Linked DNA regions of Bryobacter aggregatus MPL3. The protein of the gene in region 2 binds, or shares a complex with, the protein of the main gene of each other region. Links are inferred from orthologs where the notes say so. Each region holds a gene or a part of one and is shown on either strand. Other genes may lie near its edges.

The links. The genes of interacting proteins can lie anywhere in the genome.
Region 1: the proteins of xseA (region 2) and xseB are in contact, whole or in part, in a cryo-EM structure (PDB 8TXR), measured with the Escherichia coli proteins. The link is inferred for Bryobacter aggregatus MPL3 from one-to-one orthologs.

What each region holds. Positions count from the first base shown.
Region 1 is NZ_JNIF01000004.1:125,853-128,844, forward strand. It holds xseB (exodeoxyribonuclease VII small subunit), read right to left. Parts: upstream 1,621-2,992; coding sequence 1,381-1,620; downstream 1-1,380. Other genes in the region: M017_RS0120180 (TlyA family RNA methyltransferase), read right to left, coding at 1-503; M017_RS0120185 (polyprenyl synthetase family protein), read right to left, coding at 500-1,384; M017_RS0120195 (nickel pincer cofactor-dependent isomerase, group 22), read right to left, coding at 1,610-2,884; M017_RS0120200 (hypothetical protein), read right to left, coding at 2,892-2,992. UniProt on the Escherichia coli protein: Bidirectionally degrades single-stranded DNA into large acid-insoluble oligonucleotides, which are then degraded further into small acid-soluble oligonucleotides.
Region 2 is NZ_JNIF01000003.1:2,181,048-2,183,935, forward strand. It holds xseA (exodeoxyribonuclease VII large subunit), read right to left. Parts: upstream 2,197-2,888; coding sequence 805-2,196; downstream 1-804. Other genes in the region: guaB (IMP dehydrogenase), read left to right, coding at 1-801; M017_RS0110315 (DegT/DnrJ/EryC1/StrS family aminotransferase), read left to right, coding at 2,224-2,888. UniProt on the Escherichia coli protein: Bidirectionally degrades single-stranded DNA into large acid-insoluble oligonucleotides, which are then degraded further into small acid-soluble oligonucleotides.

The DNA.
Region 1 (2,992 bases), on a different replicon or contig from region 2:
TCGAGCAGGGCAGGGAAGCGGTCGAGCAACAGCGTGACGCTAATAAAACTCACATCGCAGACCAGCAGACTCGCGAGTTCGCCAATGACGGAAGGCTCGATCAGCCGCGCATTCTGGTGTTCGTGGAGAACTACGCGGGGATCGGTCTTGAGCTTCCAATCGATTTGCGTCGCGCCGACATCGACACAATGGACTCGTGTGGCGCCGTGCTGGAGCAGGCAATCGGTAAAGCCACCCGTTGAGGTGCCGATGTCGATTGCGATGCGGCCCGTTGGGTCGATTGCAAAGTCGCGCAGCGCGCCTTCCAGCTTGAGTCCTCCACGGCTGACATAGCGGAGTTGCTCCAGAAGATCAATAGCCGACTCCGGTACAACACCGGCGCCGGCCTTGTCAATCTTTTGTCCATTGACGAGTACCTTGCCCGCGAGGATCAGCGCCTTGGCTTTCTCGCGGGTGGAAACCAGTCCGCGCTCCACCAGCATCTGGTCGAGCCGCTGCTTCAAGACTTGCGGTCCACAATGAGATCGGCGATCTCGATCAGACGGGTGGCACGGTCGCCGAAAGGAGCAAGGGCCGCGTGGGCCTTTTGGCGCTCTTCTTCCGCCATTCTCTTCGACTCGGCAAGTCCATAAACGGCAGGGAAGGTGATCTTTTGCTGGTAAAGATCCTTACCCGCTGTCTTGCCGAGCGCTTCGCTCGATTCTTCAATGTCGAGGATGTCATCGACAATCTGGAATGCGAGTCCGGTATGTTCACCGTATTCACTAAGAGCTGCCAATTGCTCGGCGTTCGCACCGGCGTAGATCGCCCCCATGCGGACGCTGGCCCGGAGCAGCGCGCCGGTCTTGGCGCGATGGATTTTCTCGAGCAACGCCGCATTCGGCTGCATGCCTTCGCCCTCGATATCGTGTACCTGGCCGCCAATCATCCCGCGTACCGTACCGCTGGCCGAGGCTAGCTCCACCACCAGCTGACTGCGCACTTCCGCACTGACATGCTGTAGCGAACCTAGCACCTGGAAGGCCAGTGTCAGCAGCGAGTCCCCGGCCAGGATGGCCATCGCTTCGCCGAAAACCTTGTGATTCGTGGGTTGTCCACGGCGCAGATCGTCATTGTCGAGAGCCGGCAGATCGTCGTGGATCAGTGAATAGGTGTGGATCATCTCGAGCGTGACGGCGGCGTCGGCAATGCCGTCTGCGCCAGGTTGGATGACGTCGCCTGCGGCCATGCACAGCACCGGACGAATCCGTTTGCCGCCGGCAAAGAGGCTATAGCGCATGGCGCGATGAATCACTTCCGGCTCGACCGTCTCGGCAGGCACCCAGGTATGGAGGGTCCGCTCGACAATTTCAACCCGGTTGGCAAGATATTCCTTCAACGTCATTTGCTGAACGGCTCCGCTTCCACCTTGCTGCCGCGCTTCATCAGAATTTCGACGCGCGTTTCTGCCTCGTCCAGGCGCTTCTTCGCCGATTCACTCAATGCAACCCCCTTCTCAAAGAGGCTGATTGACTCCTCGAGACCCATGCTGTCCTTTTCGAGATGGGAAACGATTCTTTCCAACTCGTCCAGATCCTGCTCAATCGTTTTGGCTGCCGACGGGTCCTGCTCAGTGGCCATGAGACGCCTCGAGCGGCAACATGTTGCCGGCGTCGTCGAGCGGGAAGTCATACGGCCCTTCGACAATGGTGAGATTCGGATTGGCTTCGATTTCGGCGCGCAGATTCTCGCTCATTTCGAGATCGACAAGCCCGAGTGTGTTCTTGATACGGACGATGGTGACCTGGCTGAGGTCATGCTTGCCAACCGTCGGGAGAAAGCGTTCGAGGCATTCGCGGTCGGTATCAAAGTGCACGGGGGTACGGATGGCGGAAGGCGAAGAGGCAGTCAGCGAATTGATCTGCGTTGGCTTCCAATCAATCTTCGGGAGAATGCGCGAATGGATGACGTCGGCCATGCCCATGCCGACCGCGCTGCCATAGGTATCCTTGCTCAAATCGCGCACAAAGACGCGGTGGATCTTCGGCGGTCCCTGCCACGGGTTGTATTCGCCATTGACGCCGCGGTTCACCACTTTGGTATCCATGCCGGCGCCGGAGATCTCCTTGCCAATTTCGTCAAGGATCAGGATGTCGAGTTCCTGGACTGGGACATGGCCCTGCCAGCTCTTCACCAGCTCGAGCAACTGTTCTTCGCGTGCTTCCATCTCTTCCACCGGCACTGCGGTGAGCTGTGCGGTGGAGTGGTTCGCATCTTCGAGAATCGCGAGACCACCCAGAATCTTGCCACTGGCCAGAACCTGGCGGCCCACGCTACGGATCATCGTGCCCAGCCCAATCTTGTAAGCAAAGGTGTGATAGTACTGCGCACCGGCAAACTTACCGAGCCCGATCGCCATCATCTTATAGAGACCGCTCTCGATGATGCCCTCAAAGTCGGTGTGCCATTTGACGCGGCCGACCAACATGACACCATCGCTTTCATAGGCGAGCTTGTCGAGATAGGCGGTGATCCCTTCGGGCGTGGTGCCGAGAGCGACAACTTCCAGTTGGCTCCGGACCGGGCATCCCATCGTCTCTTCATTAATCTTGTATTTGCCAAGCACCATGGCCTGGCCTTCGGGGGAGGCGGCTCCATGGCTTCCCATCGCGGGGAAGATGAAGGGCTTCATCCCGACAGATTTCCAGTAATCGACAACAGCGCGCACGATGGTGGCGATGTTGGCAATGCCCCGGCTCCCGACGCCAATGGCGACGGAAGAACCAGGCTTCAGCTTTGAGGCAAAATCCGCGCTCCGCAACTCGGCGGCGACTGTGGCTGGGATGTCTTTTACAGCGCGATCAGGGAAACTTTGGCGGACGCGGAGCATCCGGGGAAGTGGCATGCAATCATTATGATTCAAAGCCGTCGCTAAAGTCCGCACTCCACTCCCGCTCGAGCATTCGCGAATACTCGCCAGAGGCGTAGAGATCAAAATCGAACTGATTGGCTT
Region 2 (2,888 bases):
GTTGCGGCTGCGATTGGGGCGGGCAAAGATTTTCTGGAGCGCGCCACCGCTCTGGTTGCCGCAAAGGCCGATGTGTTGGTGATCGATAGCGCACACGGACATTCTGAAGGAGTGTTGCATGCCTTGAAGACGATCAAGGAAAAGCTTTCGGGCGTCCAGGTGGTGGTGGGCAACGTTGCCACCTATGAGGGCGCGAAAGACCTCATTGATCTGGGCGCGGATGGGATCAAGGTGGGCATTGGGCCCGGTTCTATCTGTACGACGCGTGTGGTGAGCGGCGCCGGTGTGCCGCAGATTACCGCGATTGCCGAATGTGCCAAAGCAACGCGTCCGGCGGGAATTCCGTTGATCAGCGATGGCGGCATCAAGTTCTCCGGCGACGTGACGAAGGCGATTGCCGCGGGCGCCGATTGCGTCATGATTGGCAGCCTGTTTGCCGGCACCGACGAGAGCCCGGGCGAGACGATTCTGTTCCAGGGCCGCACCTTCAAGAGCTATCGCGGGATGGGTTCGCAGGGCGCAATGTCGCAGGGTTCGAGCGAACGCTACGGACAAGAAGGCGTTGGCAAGCTGGTGCCGGAAGGCATTGAAGGCCGTGTGGCGAGCAAGGGTCCGCTGGGCGAACTGGTGTTCCAGTTGGTGGGCGGCCTGCGCGCCGGGATGGGCTATTGCGGCGCGGGGACGATTCGGGAACTGCAAGACAAGGCAAAGTTCCTGCGTGTCAGTCCGGCTGGCCTGCGGGAGAGCCATGTGCACGACGTGATCATCACCAAGGAAGCACCGAACTATCGCTTGGAATAAGTGTTAGGCCGGTGCTTTTGTTTTTCGGCGTGCCGGCGTCTTTCCTGTTCCGACAACCACCCCGAACTCGCCGCTGGCAACGCGCACCTGCAGTGCTTGTCCGTCGCTAACGGCCTTCGCATCGCGAATCACTTTGCGGTCTGCATCGAAAACCAGCGCGAAGCCGCGATCGAGGATGCGGGTGGGGTTGAGATTCGACAATTGGCCTTCCAGCGATTTCTGCCGGAGGGCCTTTTCACTGAGGATCGCTGTCACGCGGCGATCGAGCTTGGCCTGCATGCTCCAAAGGCGCTCGCGCAGCATCATGAAGCGGATGCGCTGGTCCTTCAGCATCAGATCGAAGGTCCACTTCTGGTAGCGGAGCTGAAGATTCCAGAGCCGGTTCTTGAGCAATCCGTTCATACGGGCATCCTTCTCGTCGATGGTCTGGCTTAAGCGATTCAAGCGCCGCACCAGCAGCGTACGTGCTCGTTCGACGCCTTGCCGGAAAAACATCTCGCGCCGCGTAGCGATGCTATGCCGTACACTGCGCGCCATGCTCCGCTCGAGGCCTTCGATGCGCTCGATCAGCGCTGTGACATCGGGGGCGATGATTTCGGCCGCGGCAGACGGCGTGGGGGCGCGAAGGTCGGCGACAAAGTCGGCGATGGTGAAGTCGGTTTCGTGGCCGACTGCGGAAACCACGGGCATGGCGCTCGCAGCAATGGCGCGGGCGACGCTTTCTTCGTTGAAGCTCCAGAGGTCTTCGATCGAGCCGCCGCCGCGGGCGACGACAATCACATCCGGCCAGCCACTTTCGGTAAAGTAGCGCAGCCCGTCGCAAAGTTGCTCCGCACTGCCCGCGCCCTGGACGAGCGCCGGATAGATGCGAATCTCGAGGCCAGGGGAGCGGCGCGCAAAGACGTGCAGCATGTCCTGGATGACGGCGCCGGTAGGCGAGGTGACGATGCCAATCCGGCGTGGGTACTTGGGCAGCGGACGCTTGCGCGCGGCCTCAAAAAGGCCTTCCTCCTGGAGCCGCCGCTTTAATGCCTCAAAGGCCTGCTGTAAGGCTCCGGCGCCCTGCAATTCCACGTGTTCCACCAGAAATTGATAGGCTCCGCGCGGTTCATAAATGTCGATCGAACCGCGCGCCTGCACTTGCATGCCATCGCGCAGCGCCGTCTTTAAGAGGCGCGCATTCTGCTTGTACATCGCACAGGAGAGGACGGTATCCTCTTCCTTGAGATTGAAGTAGAGGTGACCGCTTGCGGCAACCTTAAGCGCTGAAATCTCGCCCGATACCGAAATGTTCGAATACTTCTCCCGCAATAAGCGCTTCAACTGCGCGGTGATTTGCTTTACGCTGAACTTTTCTGGCGTCCAGGGCTTCCACTCCAACCCAATCTGTTCCACTCACTCGATACTATCGGAAGTAGCAGCATGTCTACTCTGACCCGGCAAGTTCCGCTCCTCGACCTCGTTGCGCAACACGCGCAGATCCGTGAAGAGATCCTCGCGGAATTGATTCCACTCATCGATTCACAGCGCTTCATCATGGGGCCGGCGGTGGCCGAACTGGAACACCAGATTGCCGGCTACACGCAGTCAAAGTACGCGATTGGCTGCGCAAGCGGCAGCGATGCTCTGCTGCTGGCCTGGATGGCACTTGAACTTGGCCCGGGCGACAAGGTGATTACGACGCCTTTTTCGTTCTTTGCAACGGCTGGGTCGCTTTCTATCCTCGGCATCGAGCCGGTTTTTGTCGATATCGACCCGGTCACCTTCAATCTCGATCCGAATCAGGTTGAAGACGTGCTGAAGAAGACTTCGGGAGTCTGGGCGATCCAGCCTGTGCATCTCTATGGGGCTGCTGCCGACATGGACCCGCTGCTTGCACTGGGCGCCCAGTACGGTGCGGTGGTTGTCGAGGACGCGGCGCAGGCCATTGGTGCCGAGTACAAGGGGCGCCGCTGCGGCTCGATCGGCGCTATAGGCTGCTTTAGCTTTTATCCGGGCAAGAATCTGGGCGGCTATGGCGACAGTGGCATCGTCACCACCAATGACCCGACCCTGGCGGAAACGCTGGTGAAGCTGCGCCAACATGG